One region of the Bradyrhizobium sp. 956_D2_N1_4 genome, then DNA from elsewhere that is predicted to be linked to it. Evidence: predicted binding sites of a transcription regulator. Region 1 holds the regulator's gene; each other region holds the start of a gene.

Region 1 (3,950 bases):
GGTCTGCGCGCTGCAATCGCCGGCGCGGAAGACCAGCGCCGAACGGGCCTCGTCTGGGACCCAGATCTCGAAGCGTCGCGCAATCGGGGTCGCCTGCGCGGAGAGGAATGTCAGCACCCAGGTCTGATCGGTGCCGGTCCGGTAGGGAACGCCGACGCCGAGATTGATTCCGACCTTGGCGGCGTCCTCCCAGCGCAGAAAACTCCTGGCATCGTGCAGGTCCTTGATGATCAGCGGCAGGCTGGCTTTCCAGATGCGGCCTGGAAGGCCGAAGCCGCGCGGAAATCTGGTGTGGCGGGAGTTGAATTCGAACATGTCGGCGGTGCCGTAATAGCCGTCGACGAGCCCCATCTCGTGGGAGGTTTCGGCATCGTTGTGCCAGAGCTCGATCGCGCCGACATGGGCCTCGTCATCGCCGCAGAACAGCACCATGACGGCTTGCAGGAATTCGCCTGAAAACACGGGCACCGCCACGCCGCAGGTCAGCCCGGCGGCGATAGCCTGATCGGTCCGCTTGAAATAGGAATCGGTGAATCTGGTGAGGATCACAGGGTGGCCGCTGGCCCAGGCCTTGCCGGGAAGCCCCTCGTCATATGCGAAGTGCAAATCTTCGCTCACGTCCCTAAACGCGGACAACCCTTCGCCGTAGAGGCCGCCGCCGAATTCCAGCCGCATGCGCGTGCGGTCAGGCACCCAGAGTTCAACGACGCGAATGAAGGTCTTCATCGAACGTGCCCGCCGTCCCAAACCGCACCAAGCATCGGCCATTTGGCTGCGGAACGGACGTTCAAAATTCAGGCAGGACAGCGCAAACTTCGTGCGGTGGGAGGCGCAACGGCGTGGTCCGCCCGATGGCGTTTCGCGGGGCACGAGCAACACCATCTCGCCGGCCTCGGCCGGCGATGGCGATTTTCAATCCTGGCCCGACCTGCCGGTCGGGAATGGCGATGTCAGCCGATCGGCAGGCGGGTGATGGTTGGCCGGCTGTCGGTGATGGTCTGCGGCTTGTGCTCGCGCTCGCCGAGCGGCTGGGTCACCGGTAGCTGCAGCACGGTCGCACGCTGGCCTTCGACCAGCTGCGTCACCAGCACGGATTTGCCGTCGGGGAATTCGATCGCATCATGATGGCGATCGGGAATGTGCGGATCGATCTTGCCGAACTTGCCGACGCGCGAATTGACGGTGCGCGTCCAGATCCAGCGATTGTCGTAGCGGACGTTGTCGGCGAAGGCGAGCTCCGTTCCCGGGAGCAGGCAGACCGCGACGGTCGGATCGGCCGCGGAGGCAAAGCCGCGCGTCGAGGTGCCGCGGAAAGTTGTCGTGACGATCGTCTCGCCGACTTCGGCGGGACGCGACGCGACGGCATGCAGGCTGTAGTCACACATCGGGTGCTCCTCATGCAGGGATGGCGACCCACGTCTCTTAATCGAGGCGCAGGCCTCTATCAGAGTGGAAATACCAAACGTTCTGCCGGGTTGTAGGCAAATCTACGGCTCGCCGCCGCAGGCCGCAATCACATTAACTTTCCCGAATCCGCCAGGAACAAAGCCCGCCCCTTTGCATTCTGCAGGCGCGTGTCAGCGCCCCGCAGGCGCCGACCAGCCGGAATATTGCCAGCCCGGCCGCGACGGTTGGTCGACGGCGTCGAGGGCCTTGCGGACTTGCTCGCTTACGGCGGTGTCCTTGCGGACATGGGGCCGCGATTGCGCGGCCAAGGCTTGCACGGCCAAGGCTTGCACGGCCAAGGCTTGCACGGCCAAGGCTTGTACGTCCAAGGCTTGTACGTCCAAGGCTTGCGACGCTGATGCTGCGATCAGCGCCACAGCAATTGTGCTCAGAACGATCCGGCGCATGACTTCTCCTCGAACCTGAAGGCCGCGAAGCAGGGCTGCTTCGTGCGGCGTGCCGAGGATTTACCGCTGGAGGAGGGGCCGGATAATCTGCGCGAAACCAGAAAGACTATCCAGCGGAAGCGGACAATCGTCCGCTCCAATCTCGGATCGGCGCCGCCGATCGAAAGCGCGCGGGGCGCCAAATAACCGATACCGGCACGTCCGGTATCAATACTTCCGGTACAGCCCGATCAGCTTGCCCTGGATCTTCACCCGGTTGGGCGGCAGAATGCGGACCTCATAGGCCGCATTGGCGGGCTCGAGCGCGATCGAGGCGCCGCGGCGGCGGAAGCGCTTGAGCGTCGCCTCCTCGTCGTCGATCAGCGCCACCACGATATCGCCGGTATCGGCGCTCTCGTTGCGCTGGATCAGCGCCATGTCGCCGTCGAGAATGCCGGCCTCGACCATGGAATCGCCGCGCACTTCGAGCGCGTAATGTTCGCCCGAGCCGAGCATGTCAGGCGGTACGCTGATGGTGTGGCTGCGGGTCTGCAAGGCCTCGATCGGCGTACCGGCCGCGATGCGGCCCATCACGGGGACCGCGACGGGGCGCTCGCCCTCGTCCGCCGGCGGGCTCGAAGTCGTGCGGACCTTGCCGAGATTGCCTTCGATGACGCTCGGCGTGAAGCCGCGGCGGCTGCCGGCAGCGGCCTGAAGCTCGGGCAGCTTGATCACCTCGATGGCGCGGGCCCGGTTGGGCAGGCGCCGGATGAAGCCGCGCTCCTCGAGCGCAGTGATCAGGCGATGGATGCCCGATTTCGAGCGCAGGTCGAGCGCGTCCTTCATCTCATCGAAGGAGGGCGGCACGCCGCTTTCCTTCAGCCGTTCGCTGATGAACCGCAGGAGCTCGTATTGTTTGCGCGTTAACATCTCGACCAAAATCCCCCGGTTGATGTCGTTCGATTCCGAGACGCTGAATTCAGCAGTAAGCCGCTACATTCTCGAAACAAATCATGAACAGACACTATATGTTCGATACATGTTCCGCAACTGCTTAATTTACCGTGAACGCGACAAAGTTCGCGGAACGCACGCGAACGAAGCGCTCAGACGGGCAGCCGCAAGACCTCGCAAGGCGTGCCGGCTTCGGCCTTCGACGCGAATGGCGCGCGCACGAGAAGTGCCTGTGCCGCAGCGAGATTCGCAAGCAGCGAGGAATCCTGGTGATTGACCGGAAGGGCGACGAGCGTGCCGTCATCGCGGAGCTCGAGGCGTGCGCGCAGGTAATCCTCGCGCTGGTCGTTGGCGCCGACATCGCGGCCGAGCACCGCGCGTTCGCGGCGGTGATGAATCATCGAACGGCCCGAAAGCGCGCGAATCAACGGCACCATGAACAGGAAGCCGCAAACGTAGGATGACACGGGATTGCCGGGCAGGCCGATCACGCGCATCGCGCCGAGCCGCCCGTTCATCATCGGCTTGCCCGGCCGCATCGCTATCTTCCAGAACGCCATCGAGATACCTTCGTCCCTCAGCGCCTGCTGGACCAGATCGTGGTCCCCGACCGACGCGCCGCCGGTCGTGATCAGGATGTCGGCGCCGCTCTCCCGCGCGCGGCCGATGCCGGCCGTGGTGGCCTCCAGCGTATCGGCGGCAACGCCGAGGTCGATGGTATCGGCGCCCTCGCTGCGGGCGAGCGCGTGCAGGGCGTAGCCGTTGGAATAGACGATCTGGCCGTGGCCCGGCGTCGTACCCGGCATCACCAGCTCGTCGCCGGTCGCGAGGATCGCGACCTTCGGGCGTCGCCGGACTGGCAATTGCGGGTAATTCATGCCGGCGGCGAGCGCGAGGTCGCGCTCGGTGAGCCGGGCTCCCTTGCGCAGCAGCACGTCGCCTTCCGAGAAGTCGACGCCGGCGGGGCGGATGTGCCGCCCCGTTACGGCGGCTTCCTTGATCGTTATGCGCTTGCCGTCCGCGATCGTGTCCTCCTGGATCACGACCGCATCAGCGCCATCGGGAACGACACCGCCGGTGAAGATACGCACGGCCTCGCCGGCGCCGACCGATCCCGCAAACGGGCGGCCCGCCGCGACCTCGCCAATCAGGGTGAGCTGGGAG
Region 2 (3,950 bases), 3.0 Mb from region 1:
TCGTCCGGACCCATGATGCGGAAGTTGCGCGCCTCGGCGTTGAGGCGGATGACGTCGCGCAAAAATTTGCCGAGCTCACGCGTCGCTTCGCCGGTGACGCCGCCGGGCTGCGGCACGTCCAACGCAAAACTGCGGAAGTCCGGCAGCTTCAACTCCTTCTTCAACAGGCCGCCATTGGCGTGCGGATTGGCGCCCATGCGCCTGTTACCTTCGGGCGCCAGAGCCTGGAGCTCGGGAATAAGCGCGCCGCTGCCGTCGAACAGCTTCTCGGGCTCGTAGCTGCGCATCCAGTCTTCGAGGATTTTCAGATGCGCCGGGTTCTCGCGACAGCCCGCAACGGGAACCTGATGTGCGCGCCAAAAGCCCTCGACCTTCTTGCCGTCGACCTCCTTCGGGCCGGTCCAGCCCTTCGGGCTGCGCAGCACGATCATCGGCCAGCGCGGCCGCTCGACGCTCTTGCGGCCGTCGCGGGCATGCTGCTGGATCGAGCGGATGCTGGCGAGCGCGACGTCGAGCGCATCCGCCATGGCCTGGTGCATCAATTCGGGATCGTCGCCCTCGACGAACAGCGGCTCGTGGCCGAACCCGCGGAACAGGTCGCGGATCTCCGCGTCGCGCATCCGTCCGAGCACGGACGGGTTCGCGATCTTGTAACCGTTGAGGTGCAGGATCGGCAGCACGGCGCCGTCATGGGCGGGATTCAGGAACTTGTTTGAGTGCCAGGACGCCGCGAGCGGGCCGGTTTCCGCCTCGCCATCGCCGACGACGCAGGCGACGATCAGGTCGGGATTGTCGAATGCGGCGCCATAGGCATGCACCAGCGCGTAGCCGAGCTCGCCGCCTTCGTGGATCGAGCCCGGCGTTTCCGGCGCCGCGTGGCTCGGAATGCCGCCGGGGAAGGAGAACTGCCTGAAAAGTTTTCGCAATCCGTCCGTATCGCGCGCGACGTCAGGATAGATCTCGCTGTAGCTGCCTTCGAGATAGGTGTTGGCCACCATGCCCGGGCCGCCGTGGCCGGGACCGCAGATATAGAGCACGCTGACATCGAGCGCGCGGATGACGCGGTTGAGATGGGCGTAGATGAAGTTCAAACCGGGCGTCGTGCCCCAATGTCCGAGCAAGCGCGGCTTGATGTGCTCCGGCCGCAACGGCTCGCGCAGCAGCGGATTGTCGAGCAGATAGATTTGCCCGACGGAGAGGTAGTTCGCGGCGCGCCAATAGCGATCGAGCAGATCGAGCTCGCTGCTCCCTGAGGCCGATTGTCGTTGATTTGTCATGTTCCTGCTGACTTTCACCCAGCGATCGTCACCAACTTTGTTCCGGTGCGATTGATCCCTGTCCGGCATCGAACAGGATCGCCGCGACCGGTGTGTTGCGTGAGGTCAAAGGACCGCGCCCGAAATTTGGGCGGCTACTGTGCATGGGGTTGTTTTTCAGTTTTTTGTTTGTGTTCTTGATTTGTTCCTTTGGCGTGCTATCTTGGCTTCATGAGTCCAGCATCCTCTCATGCTCTCAAGCACCCGCCGGTCACGGCGCCCTCCGAGCCGGCGGGTGCGGACTCTGATTTTCCCGAACTGGCGGTCGCCATCGACAAACAGCGCAGGCGAGGGCGGGGCGCCCAGTCCAATGCCAGCGGCCGCTTCGAGGCCGAGGCCCGCGTCGCCTTCGACGATGGCTGGCAGAGCCTGGAGGAGCTGCCGCCGTTCAAGACCACCGTTGGCGTCGACACCTCGCGCAAGGTGATCACCCGCAACGAATCCCCCGATATCGGCTTCGACCGCTCGATCAATCCCTATCGCGGCTGCGAGCACGGCTGTGTCTATTGCTTCGCGCGGCCGACGCACGCCTATCTCGGCCTGTCGCCGGGGCTCGACTTCGAGTCAAAGCTGTTTGCCAAGCCCGAGGCGCCTTCGCTGCTCGAGAAGGAGCTGGCCGCGACCGGCTACGAGCCGCGGATGATCGCGATCGGGACCAATACCGATCCGTATCAGCCGATCGAGCGCGAGCGTAAGATCATGCGCGGCATTCTCGAAGTGCTGGAGCGCGCCGGCCATCCGGTCGGCATCGTCACCAAGTCGGCGCTGGTCGTGCGCGACATCGACATTCTCGCGCGGATGGCCAAGCGCAACCTCGCCAAGGTCGCGATCTCGGTCACCTCGCTCGATCCAAAACTCGCGCGGACCATGGAGCCGCGCGCGGCGACGCCGCCGAAGCGGCTGGAGGCGCTGAAGCAGCTCTCGGAGGCCGGCATTCCGACCACCGTGATGGTCGCGCCCGTGATCCCCGCGCTGAACGATTCCGAGATCGAGCGCATTCTCGATGCCGCCGCCCATGCCGGCGTCAAGGAAGCCTCCTATGTGCTGCTGCGGCTGCCGCTGGAGGTGCGTGATCTCTTCCGCGAATGGCTGATGGCCAACTATCCGGACCGCTACCGCCACGTCTTCACCCTGATCCGCGACATGCGCGGCGGCCGCGATTACGACGCGAAATGGGGTGAGCGGATGAAGGGCACCGGACCGATGGCCTGGACCATCGGCCGCCGCTTCGAGATCGCCTGCGACAGGCTTGGGCTGAACAAGCGGCGCTCCAAGCTGACGACGGATCACTTTGCGAGGCCGAAGCGGAACGGCGATCAGCTCAGCCTGTTCTGACCGGGAAGCGAAAGAGGCGTAGCATGAGCCAGGAACTTGCCGCGCCGGTGCCGCGGCTCACCGTCATCACACTGGGTGTGAGCGACATTCGCGCCAGCATCGCCTTCTATGACGCGCTCGGCTTCTCGCGTCGGCTGAAGGGGACCGGCGAGGCCGTCGCCTTCTATGATACCGGTGGTCCGGTGCTGGCCCTGTTTCACTGGGATAAGCTCGCGGCCGATGCCAAGTTGCCGGACAATCCGAGGCCCGCGACCTTCCGCGGCATCACGCTCGCCTGGAACTGCGCCACGCGCGGCGAGGTCGATGCGGTTCTGGCCTTCGCCGTCGGCAAGGGCGCGGCACTGCTGAAAGCGGCGCATGAGACCGACTACGGCGGTTATTCCGGCTATTTCGCCGACCCCGACAGCCATCCCTGGGAGGTCGTGGTCGCGCCGGGCATCGAGGTCGGTGAGGACCGGCGGGTGCATCTGGCAGAGTAGGCGGCTGGTCTGAATAACGGGAATTGTCCGGGGTTCCCGGTTGCGCCGGCCGGGCCGCTTGCGCACGATCCCGGCCATGATTCGGGACAAGTCGACCAGGAAGCCGACCAAAGACGCGCCAGAGAAGGGCGCGTCGAAGAAGAATGCCGCCAAGAAGGCAGCGCTTGCGAAGGCGGCCAAGGGGGCGGCCGGTAGGCAGCGCGCCATCATCGCCGTCGCCTCGCCGAGCTTCCGCCGCGAGCGCGCGCTGATCAAGCGTGGCATCTGGCCGGTTGCCGGCTGCGACGAGGCCGGCCGCGGGCCTCTGGCTGGTCCCGTGGTGGCGGCCGCCGTGATTCTCGATCCCGACCGCATTCCGCGCGGCATTGACGATTCCAAGCGCCTGACGGCCGAGGAACGGGAAAGACTGTTCGACAAGATCTGCGCCACCGCGCAGGTGTCGGTCGCCGTCGCCTCGCGCTCCCGGATCGACCGCGACAACATCCTGCGTGCCTCGCTGTGGGCGTTGAAGCGCGCCGTGGTGGCGCTGCCCGACACGCCGCGTCATGTGTTTGTCGACGGCCGCGATCGGCTCGACACCGCCTGCGACTGCGAGGCCGTGATCGGCGGCGACGGCATCGTCCTGTCGATCGCCGCCGCCTCGATCATCGCCAAGGTAACGCGCGACCGGCTGATGTGCGCGCTGGCGCAGGACTGCCCCGGCTACGGTTTCGAGCAGCACAAGGGCTACGCCGTTCCCGAGCACCTCGACGCGCTCGACCGCCTCGGCCCCACCGTCCACCACCGCAGCTTCTTCGCCCCCGTCGCCGCCGCCCGCGCC
Region 3 (3,950 bases), 850 kb from region 1:
TTTGCCCACCCTACGTCCCCGAACGCGTATCAAGGGTGCAACGAGCGAACGGTTCTGTCGGTCCCAACGCCACAGCCGTTCGTTGGTCAGAAGCGTTCCGCCCCACCAGCGTCTGATCGGGGTTTGACGGCGGAAATCCTCCCGGCCTTCAAGGACCGCTTCCCCAAATTCGGTGAGCGATAGCCGGCTTCGGCGAAAGGCGGCGTTGCGGCCTCGCGCGGGGCCAGCGTCGCGAGTTTCGGATCGAGACCCGTGATCACCGGCATTGGGCCGGACCCAAGCCCTTCGAGCAGCGGGCCCAATTCCCATTGATCGAACACGCGCGTTTGCAGCGGACCGTCCGGTTGAAACAGCTCCTTGGTACGGTTGTGCCCCCGCGCAATCAGGTCGAGAAGCCGCGCTTCCGTCGTACCTAGTCCGGTGATTGGTGATGGCAGTTCTGCCAGCAATTGTTCCATCGCAGGCTTCAGGAAGGGCAGCCTGGGGAAATCCCTGCCGAGCAATCCGAAACAGAGCTCCGGCGTTGGCGCCCGGTAGGCTTCCCAGGCCATGTTGGCGATCTCGAAGTCGCAGTCCGCGACCTCCAATTCCCGCACCATACGATCGCGAAGCTCTGTGCCGTCCGCTCCGCGCAGATCGAAATTGACACGTCGCAATCTCAGACGATCGGTGATCGATGGATGGGACCGCAAATAATCGAGGATCCAGATCAGTTGCAACTGACTATTGGGCTCAGGGTCGAACCACAGCTCGATGAGATCGACGCCATAGGTCTCGCAAAACCAAATCAGGCCTGTCTCTTTGTGCGCGAGACCGGTCTGAGGCAACCGGCCAACAAGATCGGACCAACGCACCTCCGGATCGCCTCTGACATAGCCTCCCGTCAGGTATTGCTCGAGGTGATGCGAGGTAGGCAGTGGCCCCGAAACGAAGCGAAAGATGAACGGCACGACCATGTCGGCGCGATCCGCATGGGCAAGACCGACGCCGGACGAACTGGTCAGGATCACGCGTTTCATCGCGAACGCCCCACAAAACGAAACGGGCACTGACGACGTCGGCAACTCAACGTCCTCAGCGCCCGCTCCTCGCGAAAGTTCTTCGCGTTAGGCCTTACTCGTCCGCCGGCTCCTCGCCGTCGGCGTCACGCTCCGGTGCACCGGCGAGAATCTGCTCGGCGATCAGGCCGGAGTTCTGGCGGATCGAGGTCTCGATCTTGGCGGTGATGTCGGGGTTGGCTTTCAAAAACGCTTTCGAGTTCTCGCGGCCCTGGCCGAGGCGCTGGCTGTCATAGGAGAACCAGGCGCCGGACTTTTCGACGATGCCGGCCTTGACGCCGAGATCGAGGATCTCGCCCATCTTGGAGACGCCCTCGCCGTACATGATGTCGAATTCGACCTGCTTGAAGGGCGGCGCCAGCTTGTTCTTCACCACCTTGACGCGCGTCGTGTTGCCAACCACTTCGTCCCGCTCCTTGATCGCGCCGATGCGGCGGATGTCGAGACGGACGGAGGCATAGAATTTCAGCGCGTTGCCGCCGGTCGTGGTTTCCGGCGAGCCGTACATCACACCGATCTTCATGCGGATCTGGTTGATGAAGATCACCATGGTGTTGGATTTGTTGATGGAGGCCGTCAGCTTGCGCAGCGCCTGGCTCATCAGACGGGCCTGGAGACCCGGCAGCGCGTCGCCCATCTCGCCCTCGAGCTCGGCCTTCGGCACCAGAGCCGCGACCGAATCGACCACCAGCACGTCTACCGCACCCGAGCGCACCAGCGTGTCGCAGATTTCCAGCGCCTGCTCGCCCGTGTCCGGCTGCGAAATCAGGAGCTCGTCGATGTTGACGCCCAGCTTGCGCGCATAGACCGGGTCGAGCGCGTGCTCGGCGTCGATGAAGGCGCAGATTCCGCCCTTCTTCTGCGCTTCCGCCACCGTGTGCAGCGCCAGCGTGGTCTTGCCCGAGGATTCCGGCCCGTAGATTTCCACGACGCGCCCCTTCGGCAGACCACCGATCCCGAGCGCAATGTCGAGCCCGAGGGAACCCGAGGACACCGCCTCGACATCCATCGACCGGTCGTTCTTGCCGAGCTTCATCACCGAGCCCTTGCCGAACTGGCGCTCGATCTGGGAGAGCGCGGCGGCCAGAGCTTTACTCTTGTCCATGGAAGATCCTTCGACGATACGCAGGGCAGTGTTGGACATTGGGTCGTGCTCCTTATGGCGAGGATTCGCTAGAGGGACAAACGATTGGCGGGGCGGGCCGGCGATAAAAGTAATGTACCCTATTTGTTCCAAGTTCGCAATATGTTCTTTCGCGGATTTTGGTACTGGCCTGTTTCCGGCGACATTGCCCTGGTTTGAAATGACACGTGGCCTGTTTTGTTCTGGGCCAACCATAAGGTGTATTCACGGGCGGAACACGCCGTCATATATTACCGAAATTTCCCGGGTCTGGCACAATCTGCATAGACGCTCGTTCCGATTGAGCGCAGGGTTCCCTCTCAATCGGGGGGTGACACCATGACCGAGCGACTTATTCAGACAGGTATTGTCACCGTAGGCACCGTGAACGCTGGCCTAATCGTCTGGCTGATCCTGATGATTTGAGGCCGCCTCAGTTGGCGGCCTCTTTTCCATCCAGCTTCTCATCGATGTAGGCCCGCGCTCCCTTTGAGGCCGCTCTAGTGGGAGCCATTCCTGCGAAGCGATCTCCTTGCCCGATCCTGGGATAAACAATCCATTCCCATTTTTCTTCGGTGAGTGGCCGGCCATAAAGCCGCCGTCCGGTGCGGTCCTATAGTGGCCCTACTTCGCATCTGCGAGTGGCCGGCATCTAACCGGCGGGTTTTTCTTTGTCCTCGTGCGGCTGCTCGCCACGGTTTTCGGCAGTCTGCTCCGGATCCCCGGGCTTCTTCCCGGCCATGTTCCCAGGATTGAAATGGTACTTGCCGTCCGGATTCTCGCCGGGCTGCTTCTCATTTGGATTTTTATTGTTGTCGTCGGCCATAAGGCTGTTCCTTTAGAGGGAGGAACAACATGCAACAGGGCGGGCAATCCCTTAGTTCCTACCAGTGGCCTACTTTGCAATCCCGAGTGGCCTATTTCGGCAGTACCCGGATGCTGGCCTGGTTTCCGAGCGCGGTGGCCTAGTTTGATTTTCGCGGTGGCCCGATTTGGATTTGAAGAACGGACCGCAAACGAATGTGTTCCGCTAAGCGAACATGAGGTGTAGAGTTCCGTAGAACTTCTGTGCCCCTTGAAAGTTTTAAGCAGAGCGAACTTTGTGACAGGAGGAAGTCATGAAGCGCTTCCGATTCAAACCGGATAGAGTGCTTGGAGAGCGGCTCATCAAGGAAGCCAGACTAGCGCGAGAAAAGGCAGAACAATTGCAGGCGGCCCCAGAGCAAGAGGCTCTTTTGAAGAAGGCCCACGAATCCGATGTCGCCGCCCGCATTGAGGAATGGTTGAAATCATCCGGCTTGCAGCCGCCGAAGTAAGCCCGTCGCGTTGACTCCGCTGGTTCTCGAAACAGCGGGCCAGCGGGCCATGCAAGATCATCTGGTTCAACTTGAGAAGCTGCGGAAGGACGCGGCGGAGTGCGCTCTCATCCGCGACCGACGCCGCTAAGCGCGAACTATTCGACCGCCTCGCAAGTCATCTCACAGTCCTGGCCGACCAAGTTGAAATGGCGATGCTCGAACGGAAGACCGGTTAAGGCCGCCTCAGTTGGCGGCTTCTTTGCCAGCTTCCCGGCGAAGCTTTCGCAAAAGGATTTCGATGTAGCCTTCCAAGTCAGCCACGCTGTCAGCCGACAATCCCTCCGGGAAAAACGCGCAAGCTCGCCATTCATAGAACCACGGAAAAGAAGTGCCCTAATCCGCCTCTGCGCGTGTGAAACGATCTCGTCTCCTGCCCGTATCTATTGGCCTGGGGGATTTCAATGCCCAGTT
Region 4 (3,950 bases), 2.9 Mb from region 1:
GCCGGCCCAGGCGGCGGAAGCCGCCGCGACGCCGCCGGGCTTCGGCGATCTCGTCAGCAAGGTCAAACCCGCCGTCATCTCGGTGCGGGTCAGGATCGACCAGGACAATGACAAGAGCGCGATGCTGCAACAGAACCGGATGGATTCGGACGAGGATTCGCCGTTCGACCAGTTTTCGCGGCAGTTCGGCTTCCGCGGCCCGGGTGGCATGAACGGCATGCCGCGCCAGCGCCACCAGATGATCACGGGCGAGGGTTCCGGCTTCTTCATCTCCGCCGACGGCTATGCCGTGACCAACAACCACGTCGTCGATCACGCCGAGTCGGTACAGGTGACCATGGATGACGGCACGAGCTACACCGCGAAGGTGGTAGGCACCGATCCGAAGACCGATCTCGCGCTGATCAAGGTCGATGGCAAGAGGGACTTTCCGTTCGTCAAATTCTCCGACCAGAAGCCGCGCATCGGCGACTGGGTGGTCGCGGTCGGCAACCCCTTCGGCCTCGGTGGCACCGTGACCGCCGGCATCGTCTCGGCCAATGGTCGCGACATCGGCAACGGTCCCTATGACGACTTCATCCAGATCGACGCGCCGATCAACAAGGGTAATTCCGGCGGTCCGGCCTTCGACATGAACGGCAACGTGATCGGCGTGAACACCGCGATCTTCTCACCCTCCGGCGGTTCGGTCGGTATCGGCTTCGACATTCCGGCTTCGACCGCGAAGCTCGTCGTCGCGCAGCTGAAGGACAAGGGCTCGGTCACCCGCGGCTGGCTCGGTGTGCAGGTGCAACCGGTGAGCGCCGAGATCGCCGACAGCCTCGGCCTCAAGGAGGCGCGCGGCGCGATCGTGGACAATCCGCAGGACGGCAGCCCCGCGGCGAAGGCCGGCATCGAGGCGGGCGACGTCATCACCGCCGTCAACGGTACCGCGATCAAGGACTCCCGCGATCTCGCCCGCACCATTGCCACCCTGGCGCCGGGCACGTCCGTGAAGCTCGACGTCTTCCACAAAGGCGCGAGCAAGACGGTGACACTCGCCCTCGGCGAGTTGCCGAACGAGCGGCAGGTCAAGGCCGGCGAGGGCAAGGCGCAGCCGAACACCGGCACGCCGCGCCTCGGTCTCAGCCTGGCGCCGGCAGGCGACGTCCAGGGCGCGGGCCAAAAGGGCGTGGTCGTGACCGAGGTCGATCCGCAGGGACCCGCCGCGCAGCGCGGCATCCAGACCGGCGACGTCATTCTCAATGTCGGTGGCAAGGCCGTTGCCAATGTCGGTGACGTCCGCTCCGAGCTGGCGCAGGCCAAATCGTCCGGCAAGAACAGCGTGCTGTTGCAGGTGAAGAGCCAGGAAGCGACGCGGTTCGTCGCGGTGCCGCTGGCCTAAGCCTCGCGCTTCCCGCGGCAAACTCAAAAGGCGGCCTGCGGGCCGCCTTTTTCGTGCGCGTCTGGAAGATTCCCACAGGTGCCGATAACATTCTCGTTAACGGCAGCGTTGATGACGGGTTCGTCCGAAAAAGCCGCGTTCGCTCGTCACAGTTCGGAATCACGTGTTGGGCTTTGGCGTCAATGAAGACGCCCAGGCGAATTGCAGGAGTGGAACTTCGAACGCCCGGCCTTCTTGTGGAACCGGTGGTTCGCATTTGATCGGTGCCGACATGGATCGATTGAAGCTCTCGCTGAGGTGTGCGCTGCTTGTGGCGCCGCTTGTCCTGACGACCGGAAGCGCCCTGGGGCGCGACGATGGCCGCTACGCCAACTCGCCCCTGAAACCCTGGTTCGACAGCTTGCGCAGCCATCTTGGGCCCTGCTGCTCGGATGCAGATGGCTTTGCTGTATCCGACCCCGATTGGGAATCGCACGATGGGCACTATCGCGTGCGGCTCGACGGGCAGTGGGTGGATGTGCCTGATGAGGCCGTCATCACCGAGCCAAACCGGGCTGGCCACACCATGGTATGGCCGGTGAAGACTGCGTTCGGGATTTCGATCCGCTGCTTCATGCCGGGCAGCATGATCTGACGCGGGTGGGCGTTACCGCTTGCTGGATTTGCGCTTCGAGGTCTTCTTCGTTGTCTTGGTCGTCTTCCTGGCCGTCTTCTTGGCTGTCTTCTTCTTGGACGTTTTCCGCTTCGACGCCTTCTTCGGGACTTTCTTGCCCTTCGCGCGCGCTTCCGACAGGCCGATTGCGATCGCCTGCTTGCGACTCTTCACGCGTCCGCCACGACCGCCGGGGCCGCTTTTCGCGGTGCCCTTCTTATAACCGCGCATCTCGCGCTCGACATCACTGCTGGCGCTGCGTGAGTAGCGGCGTTTCTTTGCCTTGCGTGCCATCAACTCTCTCCCTTGGCCCGGGAAAGAACCGCATCACTGACCCTACGTTCCAAATGCGCTGGCCGCGTTCCTCAGAAGGAGTTCGCCAACTCGATCTCGTCTTCCAGCGCTCGAATGCGGCGCGCAGCCTCAGTGGAGGACAGAGCCCGATCGTATTGAGTGGGCTGATAGGCTTCCTCGCTCAGACGCTTCAGCCTCAGCCCCTGCGCTCTCGTCATCTGCTCCGTGAGGAAAACCCTGGCGTCGTATTTACCCTGAACCTGCATCTGGCCTCTCCGTTCTCAAATCGTCACTTGACTATATGTTCTTATTTTGTTCTAACAAGCCATGGACAACAGAATTAATGAAATTCGACGCAAAATCAGCGCCTTGAGGCTCGAGATGGCCGACATCGAGGTGTCTGTGCGCGACCTCGTCGATCGCGACCGCGACTGCACAGAAAAGGCCCTGGCGCAGATGGATCTGCGCCGGAAAATCAACCTGCTGATCGGCGAATGGAAGGCGGCCGGTGGCGGCGATGTCTTGCCTGACGTCCGCGAGCGGGTCCGCCTTCGTCCTGCAACGACATCCGGTAGTCCGCTGCGCGTGATCGCGCGCCGCTGAGAATTTTGGGAGCGTGCGGTGGAAGAAGACCCGGACACGTACCGGATTCTAAAACTGCGCGCCGAAATTCTCGAACTCGGCTCCGCCATCCGGCAATTGCAGCGCGAGGGTCTCGACGATGCCGCAGCGCAGCTCCTGATCGCACGCAAACGTGCACGGCTGGAGCATCTCGTGAAGGCGAATGCCACGGGACGGCCGCTTTAGCGATGCGACGCTGGAAGGATTCCCAATCTAGCTCCAAACTCCAGCTCCAAAGCGAAAGGCCCCGCGTCGCCGCGAGGCCTTTGATTGTCGGCCGGAGCTCACTTGGTGTTGCTCATGCCGCCCTTGTTGTTCGTCATGGTGCCGCCTTGGTCGGAGCCGGGGCCAGAACCACCTTGACCGGAGGGATCAGCGCCCTTGGAGGACTTGGTGTTGGCACCCGTGGTCTGCGACGAGGACATAGCGGATCCATGCTTGGCCTTATGCGACTTGGCCTGCACGGCGAACGGAGCGGCGGCGAGGCCGGTTGCCAACATCACGGTAAGAGCGAGCTTGGTGGTTTTCATGCGCGGGAACTCCCTGAGTTGAATTGACGCAGGCAGCCAACCGCCATTTGCTGCAGGAGTTCCGAACGAAATCGCCCGGTGCGCGTCACGCGCGCTTCAAAATTCCTTGTCCTCGGCGAGGATGAACACGAGGCCCGTGAGCGTTGCGCCGATCGCGAACGTCGTCACCAGTGTGATGATGAAGACCATGCCGGCCGAATGTCCGCCGTGGTTCAACAAATTTGCGACGGCCGGATTGAACAGGACGAGGGCGAGACCGAAGACAAGGCCGAGGGCTGCGCCCATCATCGCATGCGTCATCAGCTTGATGACGCCGGTCGGAGAGATGAGGCTCGGCGACTTTTTCCCGCGCATGGAACCGCCTCGCGGTGTGGCATAAAACGCATGCGACGATTGCGGGTTCCATTGTCATGACGATTTTGTCATTCCCCGCTTCATCCGACGTTCATGGCGGTCTTGCGAGGATGAA

The links. The regulator LexA, encoded in region 1, represses DNA repair genes until DNA is damaged. The targets are predictions, from matches to a motif close to TGTTCNNNNTGTGTTCNG.
Region 2: AB7535_RS03250 (PA0069 family radical SAM protein) is a predicted target of LexA. The motif match lies at 1,449-1,466, and genes of this name have one in related genera.
Region 3: recA (recombinase RecA) is a predicted target of LexA. The motif match lies at 2,295-2,312, and genes of this name have one in related genera.
Region 4: AB7535_RS03665 (DUF3072 domain-containing protein) is a predicted target of LexA. The motif match lies at 2,633-2,650, and genes of this name have one in related genera.

The regions. Positions count from the first base shown of each region.
Region 1 covers NZ_CP197237.1:3,645,787-3,649,736, reverse strand. Annotated here, with positions in the region: gene AB7535_RS17120 (GAF domain-containing protein) at 1-726, opposite strand, end outside; gene AB7535_RS17115 (hypothetical protein) at 951-1,385, opposite strand; gene AB7535_RS17110 (hypothetical protein) at 1,578-1,853, opposite strand; gene lexA (transcriptional repressor LexA) at 2,061-2,762, opposite strand; gene AB7535_RS17100 (molybdopterin molybdotransferase MoeA) at 2,939-3,950, opposite strand, start outside.
Region 2 covers NZ_CP197237.1:681,960-685,909, forward strand. Annotated here, with positions in the region: gene AB7535_RS03245 (phosphoketolase family protein) at 1-1,277, opposite strand, end outside; gene AB7535_RS03250 (PA0069 family radical SAM protein) at 1,488-2,651, shown strand; gene AB7535_RS03255 (VOC family protein) at 2,675-3,130, shown strand; gene AB7535_RS03260 (ribonuclease HII) at 3,207-3,950, shown strand, end outside.
Region 3 covers NZ_CP197237.1:4,499,153-4,503,102, forward strand. Annotated here, with positions in the region: gene AB7535_RS21410 (hypothetical protein) at 87-1,019, opposite strand; gene recA (recombinase RecA) at 1,114-2,202, opposite strand; gene AB7535_RS21420 (hypothetical protein) at 2,834-3,007, opposite strand; gene AB7535_RS21425 (hypothetical protein) at 3,300-3,497, shown strand.
Region 4 covers NZ_CP197237.1:769,332-773,281, forward strand. Annotated here, with positions in the region: gene AB7535_RS03650 (Do family serine endopeptidase) at 1-1,384, shown strand, start outside; gene AB7535_RS03655 (hypothetical protein) at 1,656-2,018, shown strand; gene AB7535_RS03660 (DUF6496 domain-containing protein) at 2,031-2,330, opposite strand; gene AB7535_RS03665 (DUF3072 domain-containing protein) at 2,402-2,596, opposite strand; gene AB7535_RS03670 (hypothetical protein) at 2,712-2,933, shown strand; gene AB7535_RS03675 (hypothetical protein) at 2,952-3,137, shown strand; gene AB7535_RS03680 (hypothetical protein) at 3,236-3,481, opposite strand; gene AB7535_RS03685 (hypothetical protein) at 3,578-3,835, opposite strand; gene AB7535_RS03690 (hypothetical protein) at 3,892-3,950, shown strand, end outside.